One region of the Lysinibacillus sp. FSL M8-0216 genome, then DNA from elsewhere that is predicted to be linked to it. Evidence: predicted binding sites of a transcription regulator. Region 1 holds the regulator's gene; the other holds the start of a gene.
The links. Region 1 encodes LexA, which represses DNA repair genes until DNA is damaged. Its sites were predicted from a motif close to CGAACATATGTTCG; they were not measured.
Positions count from the first base shown of each region.

Region 2: the regulator LexA is predicted to act here: its motif matches at 5,975-5,988, upstream of MKX57_RS17310 (YolD-like family protein).

Region 1 is NZ_CP152007.1:1,247,894-1,253,019, forward strand. It holds gene MKX57_RS05800 (DUF2339 domain-containing protein) at 1-1,756, shown strand, start outside; gene MKX57_RS05805 (A24 family peptidase) at 2,017-2,769, shown strand; gene MKX57_RS05810 (gamma-glutamyl-gamma-aminobutyrate hydrolase family protein) at 2,804-3,526, shown strand; gene lexA (transcriptional repressor LexA) at 3,632-4,249, opposite strand; gene MKX57_RS05820 (LysM peptidoglycan-binding domain-containing protein) at 4,413-4,730, shown strand; gene MKX57_RS05825 (recombinase family protein) at 4,727-5,126, shown strand, end outside.
Region 2 is NZ_CP152007.1:3,508,914-3,517,758, forward strand. It holds gene MKX57_RS17270 (helix-turn-helix domain-containing protein) at 1-19, shown strand, start outside; gene MKX57_RS17275 (M23 family metallopeptidase) at 454-1,281, opposite strand; gene MKX57_RS17280 (calcium-binding protein) at 1,457-2,893, opposite strand; gene MKX57_RS17285 (hypothetical protein) at 3,240-3,569, opposite strand; gene MKX57_RS17290 (YvrJ family protein) at 3,621-3,785, opposite strand; gene MKX57_RS17295 (hypothetical protein) at 4,200-4,835, opposite strand; gene MKX57_RS17300 (aconitate hydratase) at 4,977-5,333, opposite strand; gene MKX57_RS17305 (YolD-like family protein) at 5,465-5,665, opposite strand; gene MKX57_RS17310 (YolD-like family protein) at 5,684-5,956, opposite strand; gene MKX57_RS17315 (restriction endonuclease) at 6,194-6,994, opposite strand; gene MKX57_RS17320 (hypothetical protein) at 6,981-7,220, opposite strand; gene MKX57_RS17325 (hypothetical protein) at 7,258-8,526, opposite strand; gene MKX57_RS17330 (hypothetical protein) at 8,825-8,845, opposite strand, start outside.

The sequences.
Region 1 (5,126 bases):
TTTATCGAATGGCGTGAAAATCATCCTTGCCTATTCATTATCGGTAGGATTGGCGATTATCGCTTATATTCTGGAACGTAGAAAAGTAGGCTCACCTGCTATTACGGTCTCATTATATGGTGGAGCATTCATTGTTGGGATATTAACGACTGCAGCTAGTGCCATTTTGTATGAAATCATCCATCTTACACCAGCACTTGGTATTACGGTTCTTTATATTGGCTATGGTATTGCCATAAGTTACTTAAAGAAAAATGAGGCATTAACTGTTTTTGTTGCTTTTACCTCGTTATTACTACCTTATTTATTAGAATATATGGACTTTAGTGCCGTCATTATTTTACTATTTGTTATCGTTTTATTTGCCATGCTGCAATTGGTTGTCCAACAGCACAAGCAAAAGCTTGCTCTTTATATTTCAACCTTTTTCTCAGTGCTAGCAATAGGTGTTGTAGCATTTATGAATCATGACAAGCAAGTTGTCTTTGCTTTTGGTTTACTTGCTATACTAGCAATCTTTTATGTAAGCTGGTGTCGATTATATAATGCACAATCTAAATGGAAACCTCTTCATATTGGTCTCCAATTTTCGTTAGGGTCATTTAGTTTATTGCTGATGAACCTGATCATACGTTCACTCGAATATGGAGAAGCGGTGCTACTTATTTTCATTGGTTTATTAATAGCATTAGCGTTTTATAGTCATCGTCAAAAATGGCAGGAAGTATTTGATAGTGCTATAACACTCGCATTTATTGCCGTATGTAATACGCTACTTATTATGAATATCCCTGATAAAGTGGATGATTTACTATATCCATTGATCGCTTTTGCAGGTGTAATGATGAGCTTACGATTACGTGCCAGTATGATGAAGGTAGTCACATCATTTTTCCTTGTGATTACATTATTGCTAAACTTCATTTTCCATGAACCGACACCATTTATTAGCTTTGAGCATTTAAGTCTGTTCATGCCAATTATTTATCTAGTAGTCATTTACTTGTATGCTAGACGCCCAAAAGAAACGTTATCACCTTTTGAGAAAGTCATGAAGGATTTATATGCCATAGATATTTTAGCAGTAATAGCCACAGGCTACTTCTTAGCATATATGAGCAAACTAGATTCAGCCTATTTCGCGGCAACAAATGGTATTCAGTATTTGATGTGTATTGCACTAGCTGCTTTGTTTGCAGGATCTCTGCTCGTGTCAGAGAAATTCAAAGGGCGTGCTTTAACACCTGTCCTTGGAGCATTCTTTATAGTATTATCTTTGATGATCAGCACAAAGCCTTCTATGATGGATAGCTTAAATATGATGACCAGATTAGTTTATATAGCAGTAATTATGGCGATTATTGTAGACGTTCTAGTAAAGGGCCGTATTTATCGGCTGTATGAAGAGCGAATGGGGAAATATGTAGACACTATTGTTAGCTCAGGTGTCGTACTCACAATGATCTCAATATGGGGGCTTGTTCATCAATTTACGTATAGTCATCTACTTGATTGGAAGCTAAGTATAGCTCTTACAACGATTACATTATTCCTCACAGCGAGCATTTCGCTATGGCTTAGTTCCACACAACATTTAAAAACGCTTCGTACTACAGGTTTTGTTATTTTAGTCATTGCGTTTATCAAGCTTATTTTCTTTGACTTATCAGCCCTTGATTTATTAATTAGAGCTGTTCTATTTATAACAATTGGTGGCATTGGCATGCTGTTGTCAGGTAGGTTGCTGAGGAAATAAATTGAAGAGATTCCAATGATTTTTGGAATCTCTTTTATATTGTGCTAAACTGATACTACTCTTACTCTACTCCCTCTTTCTTCGTACCGTATGACTTCAAACCTTTTATGAAATATTCTTCAAATACATCACTCATTTTCAATGTCCATTGTTTTGAATAACATTCGATACGTGGATTGCTGAGCAAGACTACAATAATTATATGAATAGGCGCATCATACTTATTGTATGGGCGCCTATTGGTTTAGGAGGACATAAATTTGGAAATGGCTTATACAATTATCATTTTTTTAGTTGGTCTAGTCTTTGGCTCTTTTTATAATGTAGTTGGCTTACGTGTGCCGCGGAAGGAGTCTCTTGTATATCCTTCCTCCCATTGTACGAGCTGTCAGAGACAATTGACGGCTCTTGATTTAGTGCCAGTATTGTCTTATCTGTTTTTAAGAGGAACATGTAGAGGCTGTGGCTTTAAAATTTCTTGGCTATATCCAGTGATAGAATTGTTAACTGGGGGTTTATTCGCCTTTGCTTATTTGGAGCTAAACTGGAGTTTAGAATTTATAGTAGCTTTATCGTTCATCTCATTGTTAGTCATTATAGTTGTTTCAGATTTTATCTATCTGTTAATTCCAGATAAGATTCTTTTATTCTTTTTGCCTTTTTTGGTCATAGGACGTGTACTGTCACCCTTAACACCTTGGTGGGACAGCCTAGTGGGTGCACTCGTTGGTTTTGGCATATTATACAGTATTGCGGTCTTATCGAAAGGTGGAATGGGAGGGGGCGATATTAAATTCTTCTTTTTAATTGGTCTCGTTCTCGGTACTATTCATACGTTGTTGACTTTATTTATTGCCGCTATCATAGGTATGATAATCGGAATAGTTGTCTTATTAAAGCATAAACAAGGAAGACAAACACATATTCCCTTTGGTCCATCTATTGCATTAGCCGCTACTATTGTTTATTTCTACGGAGATTCGTTCATCAATTGGTATTTAGGTTATTGGTAAGTGTTTAATCTTCAATGTTGTGGAGGGGAATCAAGTGAAGCCGATTATTGGAATTACAGCTTTTGTAGAAGATGATTTATCAGCTCATTTAAATGCTGCTTACAGCAAAAGTATTATTAAGGCGGGTGGTATCCCCCTTATTATTCCGTTAGGTGTGGAGGAAGATGCTGCTCAAATTTTAGCCCTTACGGATGGCTTAATGCTATCGGGAGGCTATGATGTACATCCTTTTCTATTTGGAGCGGAGCCTTCACCAAAGCTAGGTAAAATTCATCCAGCTAGAGATGCCGTGGAATTAGCATTAATTGAGGCTGCATTTGTACGGAAAATGCCTATTTTTGGCATTTGTCGGGGTATCCAAATATTAAATGTTGCATTAGGTGGGACGTTATATCAGGACATTGATAGTGACCATTATAGTACGAAGCTAATCAAACATATGCAACAAGCTGGTAGGTCAGTAGCAACGCATTATGTACAAATTATTGCGGAGAATTTATTAGCGACTATTCTGGAACAAGAGAAAATTGCCGTCAATTCTTTTCATCATCAGTCAGTGAATGTACTAGCGGAGAATTTAAAAGTTGCAGCGAAATCAAGTGATGGCATTATTGAAGCAGTGGTGCATGAAGAATTACCATTCTGTTTGGCTGTCCAATGGCACCCAGAGGAATTAGCTGTAGCGGGAGATCAGCATGCACAAAAGTTATTTGCAGCATTTGTTGAAGCGAGCTTGAAATTTAAAAAAGAAGCATAGAGAGATCATTGTAAAAAGAATCCAATAGTTAATGGATTCTTTTTTTTGCGTAAAAAAGAGGATATATGCTCAGTGAAGGAACACAATCCTCAAACCCTCATTTAATTAATGTACACGGCGGTAAAGACCAACAACTTGTCCCAAAATTGATACTTGATCGACGATAATCGGTTCCATTGATGAATTTTCAGGCTGTAAACGGAAATGGTTTTTTTCCTTAAAGAAGCGTTTTACAGTAGCTTCATCCTCAGCTGTCATGGCTACAACAATGTCTCCGTTAATGGCCGTTGACTTTTGCTTTACGATCACTAAGTCACCATCTAAAATTCCTGCTTCAATCATCGATTCACCCATAATTTCTAACATGAATAACTGATCCTCACTCGTGCCATATGTATCTGGCAGTGGGAAATACTCTTCAATATTTTCGATAGCTGTAATAGGAGAACCTGCTGTAACCTTCCCTACAAGTGGTACATGGATGACATGTTGCTTTTGGATGGATTCCTCAGGCTCAAGAATTTCAATAGCACGTGGCTTAGTTGGATCTCGACGAATAAAACCCTTTTGTTCTAATCGAGCCAAATGACCATGAACAGTTGAACTTGAAGCAAGTCCAACAGCTTCCCCGATTTCACGGACTGATGGCGGATACCCTTTAGCTCGTACCTCGTCTTTAATGAACGCTAAAATGTCCTCTTGTCTTTTCGATACTTTTTTCATGATTGCTCACCTCTTTTTTCTAATATCAATCTTCTTATTTGATAGTATAACAGAATGCGAACACGTATGCAAACATAGGTTCGAAAAGCGTTTGACAAAAACGTTTGTTCGCTTTATTATGAGAACATACATTCCGAACAAACATTCTAGAAATGAGGTTTTAATGATGACATGGCTAAAGAAAAATACACATATCACTATATTATTAGGTGCTTGTTTACTCTTCGCAAGTTACCTTTACATCACTGATCCGGGGGATGTTAATTACGCTGAAATTCAAATCGAACATGGGGATAGCTTGTGGTCGTTAGCAGAACAATACCGTGGTAAAATGAGTAAAGAAGATTGGATTAAGCTTGTCAAATCAGAAAATGAGTTAGCAGACATTAAAATCGTGGCAGGTAAATCTCTAGTCATTCCAGTTTTGAGTGATCAAGCCAGTCCCATCAAAACTATTGAAATTGCGAGAAACGAACAATGAAAAATAATCAAATGACGGCTGTTATCTATTGCCGAGTAAGTACTGAAAAAGAAACGCAAAGCTCCTCATTAGAGCGCCAACAAGAAGAATTAGTGCACTATGCTAAAGAACAAGGCTATGAAGTAAAGGGTGTTTTTAAAGATAAGCATAGCGGTTATGATGTTGAACGCGAAGGCTTACTTGAAATGCTTGATTTTATAAAAGAGAAGGAAATAAAAGCTCTTTTTGTACAAGATGAAACTCGTTTAGGTCGTGGAAATGCAAGAATGGCAGTATTGCATTTATTACAAAAATCAGCAACAGATGTTTATTCGATGCGTGATGCAGGACCAGTCCAATTAAACGAAATGGATACGATGCTACTAGAGATTTTAGCAATTGTAGAGGAATATCAAC
Region 2 (8,845 bases), 2.3 Mb from region 1:
TGATGATAATCTTATTTAATTGAGGTTGGCGATAAATTCGTCATTATTTTCCTTTCATAACTTATTTTTTTAATCACTCCTATCAGTATTCTGGTATGCTTATACATTTATTGTTAACTGCTTCCTGGATGGAGGCAGTTTTTTAAAAAACAAAAAACCCCAAATTTAAGTGGATTATCATTTGATAACCACGTTAAATTTGGGGTAAACCCATTGACAGAATATTCAACTTTAATACTTTAAATAATATATTGAGCTTCTCTCATTTCACACAATTAAAAAAGCTATCTCTTTTCAAAATTTATAATTGCTTTTGTAACTAAATATAGTAAAACATATTTACATTTAAAAAACAACTACTATTTCCTTACAAAAAAGTCTAGCATTGCATAATTACTTTGCTAGTCTTTTATCTTATTAAACATACTAGGTATATTTATAATTTTTTTAATTCTAGTTTTTAGTGACTAATACTTGATCAGCTTTAACCCATTCTGCACCTAAATTGTACCAACCGTCTTTAGCTGCATGCACTTTATAAGTTCCCGGTGCTAATTGACGTTTAATTGCTCCATTAGGAGTGCTATACGTATTAATCGTGGATGTAACTGTTGCATGGTGATTAGCAATAGTTCCGTAAGCATTGTGGATATAGCCAGATCCAATATTATAGTATAGAGTTCCATCAGCCGAATATTCTCTTTGACCATACACTTTGTATTTTCCACCAGCTTCAAGTTGACCGATAATTTCATATCCAACATTTTTGAACACATTTGCTTTCTGAGTAATTGTAATCGTTGCCCAAGTTCCATCATAAGTATGGTAGCTAACTGTTGGCTTGTCCCCGTTTAAATAAGGCATAGGGTCTACTGCCTCTGATTGAGACACCCGTGCTTTTTCATATATTTCAAAGTGCACGTGTTGACCAGTTGAACTCCCACTGTTCCCCATAACACCAATTTTATCACCTTGATTTACAGTTTGACCAACAGAGACACTAATAGATTGTAAATGAGCATAAAGTGTATCATATGTTTTCCCATCAATACTGTGTCGAACTATTACATAGTTTCCATAACCGCCATTACATGTATTACCAATAGAACCATTATTAGAACAACCACCAACGGCTTTGTTAATTACACCCGCAGTAGAAGCGTGTACAGGTACATTAGAGCTGCTATTTGCAATGTCAACTCCATAATGCATTGAACCACTTCTCATGCCATAAAGGCTTGTATAAATACCTTCAGCCGGTTTTATAAATACCTGTTTCATCGAACATCCTCCTTTTTTGAACTTTCAATATTTTAGTAGTATTAGATTGAATAATAAATTTATATTCTGAAAATAATACTGAGTTAATAGACTAAGCCCATTACCAATTAAGTTAATGGGCTTAAATTTTTTAATTTCTTTCCTCTATAACATAGTGATTCTTTTAAAATATGTTTTAATTAAGTGTTGTTACTTCATTATTCATGGCACCAGCTAAGCCCTGAAGTACTCGAGATGCCCCAGCATTTGCTTTGAAACCAACATGAGCTGACGCAACATAATATGGGCTAGCTAAAGATGTTCCTGACTTCGCTTTAATTGCATTCCCGATAGTCGTATTAACCAAAGTATGATCTCCATTCCAAGTCATTGAATAGAGATAGGATGTGACAGAAATCGGATCGTTAGCATCTTGATAAGCAAGATTTAAGAAGCCACCTGAACCTGTACGACCTGCGCTATCCGTCTCACCATCTTTCGCAAATGAACCTTCCTTATAGTCAGATACTCCAGCTGGTTTTTGGTAGTCATACCATTTCTTCGCTTCTGCTAGCCAACCATTCGCTTCAGTTGCTCCCAATGCAACAAAATTTGGTCCACCTATTTCATATGCTTGATTAGAATAAGCTGTAAATGTTTTATAATAATTGGCTAATTCTGTAGCAACTGATGAACATACATGAGTAGGTAAAGCAACCACTTGCCTTAACTGTGGAGCTTTAGTAGATAGCTCTAGCTCTGCACAACGATATGCTCTAGCTGCAAAATTAAGCCCCATCACAATTAATGAATTATATCCTGCCGCTGGGAAGTAACCTCTTACCTGGTTAACACTAGAAGGGTTTCCGTCTTTGTGAATACCTGCCCCCATAGGTAAACATAATTCAGTTAGACCATTATTCAGTCGGGTATTACCAAACTTAGTACGTAAGCTAGTCGCTAATTTATTAAAGAAAGCATTAAATTTAGAGTAAGTTTCATTCCCTGCCCCTTTAATAGCGGTATGAATAAAGAATTTAGCTCCAAGTTGGATAATTATTCCATTCAAAGCGAAACAAGCGTGGTTTGTACCCTTGAAGTAATTGTGAGTTGAAACAACAGTTCGGTAATCCACATCAAGTTTTCCTTGATCTATACGCATAGCAAACTCATTGTCTAATAACGTAGTACTTAAATAAGTGTTTAAATAAGTTAGTAATTGTGTTCTTGTTACATTTGTTGTACCAGCTTGAGAGTAATCAAATTTCCCTGCATTTGCTAAAGCGTACGCTGAATAAAGACCCATAGGACCTAAACCACCTGCTGGTCCACCTGCTTTATAATTCACAATATTAAATGCATACCTACTTAAAATGCGATGAATTCGTGCTAATATGTTTGTTCGCACTGTGGATGATGACGCATTTGGGTAAAGAGCAGTTAAAAAGAGTAATTGACTTCCAGCTCGTTGAATTTGTACTTCAGTCGATGGATCATTGACGAAAATCCCATGAAAGTCGGCACGATTATCAGCTCCAACAGGATCTGCTGGTAGTCGACTAGCTCCTGTTCCCATTAAATTTGTAAAAATCTTCTCTGCTTCTGTTTTGACTGTAAATGCCAAAGATATCATCCCCTTATGTTTTTATAAAAAGCTCCCTTTACTAAGAACATTTGTTCTTATTTTAATTATAGAACAAATGTTCTTATTTATCAAGGCAATTTATTCATTTAAAGTTAAATAAAAGAAAAAATAGTTGATTGGAGCTTGTAATCAAGAATTACATAATAATAAAAACAAAAACCCAGACTCAAAATTAATTGAGTATCTGAGCTTCGTTGTTAGAAATTACGTTGTTCAAATATAATCTTCAATCCTTCAAATTTAACATTTCCCACCCCTTCACAGAACATACGTTCTTTATTTGGCATAAAAAAATAGCCAAGTAGGCAAATTTATTATTTATCAAACTCTATGACTAACACTGTTTCATCCTACACTTTTCCCCGTTATGAAGTAAATGACTTATCCCAAGATAGATTTTCATCAACACTTTTTTACGAATAACATAAATCATCTGCTGGCTGTAATTCATTTCTTGTGCTACCTTAACTATTGTCCATCCATTTATGTATCTAAAGTTTATAAATGTAACTTCTTTTTTTGGCAATATACTTAACAATTCATCAATACATATTGCTATTCTTTGATCTATAGTCAATTCCCCTACTCTTTCTTTACTAATGTAAGGGTACATTTTTAGATGTTCTTCTACTAATTTATCAACTTCACGAGCGTTCGTTTTCATATCCATTTTCCCCTTGCCCTATATGTTTGCCCTTTTTGATTTATCCTCTGGTTAGCCCTTATTCCTGGATCTTGAGTTCTTAAGTTCATTTGTTAAATTAACAATAGCAATTTCTATGTTTTTCATACTCTTGTCCAATTTAACAAGTAAAAATGTAGAAACAACAACTGGAAAGCCCAATTCCATTATTGATTTAGATAACTCTACATACTCCATGTAAACCACCTCCACGAGAACATAAGTTCTCTTTTACTTAACTTTATTATACTGTATACTTAATATTATTTTCAAATTTTTACATTTAAGGGAGAGATAATGTGAGCCCAGAACAAATTACACAGATTTATTCGTTTTACTTCTTAACAACACCAATTTTAGTAAGATTAATTGTATTTAATTTTATTTTTAAAGAACACAAACATTTAATGGTTATTTTATTGGATTCATTTGTTTTAATATCAACAACTATTTGGTTAATACTGGTTAGGGATGTAATATTACCTCTACCTTCAATAACTTTAAACAGTTCTATTGTACTTTATATAATTTTGATTATTGACATAGCTTTTAATTTCAAACGATTAAAAAAAGCAAAAGCACTTAATTAATCATTAAGTGCTTTTCTTTTATTTATTTTGGATAAGTGATATATTTAGCAACTGTTGGCGCTGAAGTGTAAGTACCACCACTAAATGAATTACCAAATTTATCTTTATAAGGTTTTTGAACAAACTTGACTACTGTTTGTACTCCCCCGATAACAGGTGTATAGGTTGTCGTCAGAGTATCACCTGCTCGTGGGTTAGGGAATGTAATTTTTGTTGAAGCAGCTTGTCTTGTACCAAAGAATATAGAAAGAACCGAACCCAACATCGAAGCATACATTCCAATACCTGTGATAGCTCCTAATAGGAATAGTTCACCATCTTCAACTTTTTTCACATCCGCTGCTTTGTATGTGTATTTTTTTTCCTTTACAGCTTTTAAGAATACATTGCGATAAATAAAGTCGTACGTTTGACCATTGTTAGACTTAATATGAACTTTATATTCCCCAAAGTACGGAACTTCAAATGTGAAAGATCCCTTTTTATCATCTTGTTTATATGTCTTAGAATAAACAATTTGGCCATCTCCAGGACGTTGGATGTCAATACGACCATTATAACCAATACCACCACTACGACTCCATGATACTTTTAAACTCTTCTCCCCTGTTTGTGAAACGCTTAAATTAAAATCAGTATTTCCATTATTAATTGACATAAATAATTTCCTCCTTGTGTTGTTTAATTGGTACATTTTAATAATAGACCTTCTAGAATAAACAAAACTCTTCAAAAAATACATAATTATTCCAGTAAATATCTATCAAAACTCTATATAAGCAAAAAAATAACCAGGTACTCATTCGAGCGCCTGGTTATTGTTTATATGATTTATCAATAGTTGTTCAACCTTTGTTTTCAAAGCCATATTAGCATACCGAAGTACTACATCATCCCCAGCAGTAGCAACCTGTACATCACTAAAATACTCGTCTATAGTCGTCCATCCGACGACTCGTATCTTTTGCTGAGATAACTGCCTCTTGAGCTCAAAATACTCCTGTCGTAGTTCTTTTAATAAAGAATCCATTAATGGCACAAAGACTTTTTTCATTTTAAATCGCTCTACTTTTAAGTAATCAACCTGTAACGACTTTATTGCTAGTTCTATTAATAAGTATTTGTGTACCATCTTTCGTTGTTCTGGATTAATCATCCTCGTCAACCAACGCTGCTTTTTGTATTAGATCAAATGAAATTCGTTTTAACGATAAATCTGTATCTAATAGTAACTCTTTTTTGTACGTATCAGTACCAGTTACCAGCCCTGTATGGTCATGTAGTTTATTATGGTCCCACAGCGTTAATTTTTACCAATTTCCTCAATTTAAACGCTCGCTGTATAGTTTGCTCTATCTCCTCTAATTCCCACTCAGTTAAGTCACGCTTTTTATCATGGTATTGCTCTTTTTTCCATTCCTTCAACTGAACTAAATGCTCAGGCAGCATCAATGATGTCCATTTCATATTCCCACGATCATGTAACATACAAATCACTCTCCATTATTAATCGATATCTGAAATTTTTAGGATATCTAAGAAATGTACTTTGTGAATATTCATGTACTTATCTTTAATATGGATTAATTTAGTGTTTGCATCCATTTTTGTGACGGTCCCTGATAGCGGATCTTCCTGTTTATAGATAGCGAATGTTTTTGTCTGATTACCCTGCATTGCTTCAGTTAGGGCGCTTGCAATTTCCTCTAAATCAAATTCATCTCGATCTGGATGTTTTGGTTCTTTCTTTTTAGTAGGTGTTTTAGGTTTAGCGGCCATTGTCATCTCTCCTTTTTCAGAACGTTTGTTTGTATATATTATAGAACTAACGTTCTGTTTTAGGCAATAAAAAATTGCCCAGGCTCAAAATTTATTGAGTACCTGGGCTTTATGGACAAATATACAACTATTAACAATGTTTATTTTTACTTATAACAAATCAAATTAAGGCCACATTATAGCATGCTTTTTCTATAAAATAAATAACTAGCCCAATAAGGGCTAGTTTAATTAATTTTAATCATCTTCAATGGCTCCATATTTTAAAACAAGGCTATCAAAAAGTTTTGAGTAATCTTCATCAGATATAATCTCACATTTAAGAAGATGTCCTAACGTTTCCTTTAACCTCTTTTTATACTCGTAATGTTGTTGGTCTGGTATATCTGCTGTTTCATCATCTACTTCGTCAACTAGAGCATAATATTTTTCTCTAATCATTGTGTAAAAGTTTCGACCATCTTTAAGAGATTTAAGTTCATCGACAGTAAAAGAAATTATTGGTAGTTGGTCACTATACATTATTTTTTTCCTTTTACCTTCTCCATACCTCCATGCATAGCCCCCCATGCCTAAAATAGAGATAAAAACACCAAAATTAGCACCCCTTGTAGGGATAATTTCTGCTAGCTTAGTTACCATACCAACATCTATAGAGCTTGACTTCTTATTTTTACATTCACATATTATCTTAGGGCCAATGTTCTGTAGCATAAAAGGAGGTTGCGCCTTTTCACTAAACCGAGCTTCTATGTCTGTTTCATTATCACCCGGTCGCTTATTTTTAGTTACACTAACATCTTGAAATCTATTGAATAAAAATACTGTGAAATCTTCTAGTACCCGCCCTTTTTTCCAATTAAGATTTCGAGGCCAGCTCTTGCTCGCCTCAATTTCATTTAAATACTCATCAAACTTTACAATTGCATCATCATCATCATGAATCTGTTTCCAAAATATGTGATCAAACTCGGGTCCATCTAACTGGCTCAATAATAAAGATAAGTCTGTGTAAGATTTAATACTAATGTTGGTCATTTGTGTAAATCCCCCGTTTAAAACCTACTTTCGCATTTTTCCAATTATATTGAGAACCACACTGATCGCAAAAATGATTTGTGTCTGCCTTATAATATTCTTCTAATGAATCGAACCAAATAGGATGACTGTATTCTTCGTTTAAACAATCAACCCTTATAATCAATCGGAGTTTGTTCTCTTTAAAGAGTTCGATAAGTATCTCTTCAGCAAAATCTATTTGCAAAGAAGTTGCTCTTGCGAATTTAGTTTTAGTTAATACATCACTCGGCCTTAGTGAGAGGAGTTCGTTCTCTACTTTCTGTATCACCAAGGGCGGCAACTTGTATTTTGTTCCTATACTCGTTAAGTCTACGGATAACAATGTTAACCACCTCCTCATCAATGAAAGTGTTTGTTCCTCTAATTAAATAAGCCTCAGTACCTTGCTCCACTAAAAATTTATGCAATCGCTCATTTTGTTTCAGGTTAACACCTAAAAGATCAATGTCACCATCTTGTCTTGACTTTCTAGCTGCTTGAGCTGCGTGTCCTGCAAGACCTTCTTCTGTTGATTCTACACTAATTATATGCGTAACACCATCCGAACGTTGCTTAAATATTGTAAATGAATTTTCTTGCTCTACTTCTGCAGGATACACTTCCATTAATTGAGATTCAAAAGAAATCTGTATATCTTGCATTAATTTGTTTGATAGTGCTGGTGCATAATCTATATCTATACCTGCTTCTTTTAAAATAGAAGATGCAAAATCCGCTATTTTTTCTTGAGCATTAAAGGACGCAGCTGTGATTTTTGGGTTGTTGTGACCAGTTGCCTCTTCAGCAAATTCATATAGTGCTTGGGGAATCCATCTTGGAGCAATTATGTGTACTTCCCCTATGTACTCTTTTACTTTATCAAAGAACATACTAGCAATTGGTGTCCAATCATATCTATCCTTCCTCACTCCATTTACATTTTGTAAGTTACTTGTAGGATTAAATATTATCTTCACGTCTTTTGTATTCTCAAAGAATACACAATGGCAAAAGAAAATCTTTTTATATAAGCGCGAAGATCCGTCTATTCTAGATCCTGTTACCTCACACGGAGAAACAAATGAAAAAGTGTAAGCACCATTCATTTCATTGCGATGTACGCCTACTAAAGTTATATCCGTTAGATTTGGCATCACTGTCGAGAAATCTTCTGATTCATTGTCAGGATCAATATCCCAGACTTTTAACTCAATGTGATTCTCTCTGTTTACATAAATATTATGCAATAAACCAACTTTAATTTTTTCTTGAAGATTGTAAACAAAAGTATAATTATTCCCATCAATTTGATGAAGAGATAGCCATTCGTCTAACGCTACTTCCGGGATAGTCGGTCCTAAAAAACCAGCATCATTAACTGCTTCATTAAGCACTTTTGCCATTCCGTCTCTGGATGATTTCCTAGGTAATTTGTACTTATCAAATAAAATTTGATAGTGTTTGTATTGAGTGTACTTATCTAATATGTTCTCTATATTTCTCCAATTCAATACTTTCCCCCCCTACATTATCTAAATTTATTATGCCAAATTTTTGGTTAATTGTATATTTCTTTCGGAAACGTTTTTAAGGACGTCCGGATATATATATTATTTTTTATTTTCATTAATTGCATCCTTTGTCTAAAATATATTGCAATAATAAAAAATTAAAAGTGTATGGTGGAATTCTTTCGTGTAGTTTTGGTCAAATTCTCTCACATTAAAGTACATAGGTTTTCTTTTTTACCGATAAAAAATGCCCAAGCTCAAAATAATTGAGTACCTGGGCTTTTTTTCTTACTTTTATTTATATGGATTGTATGTTTTT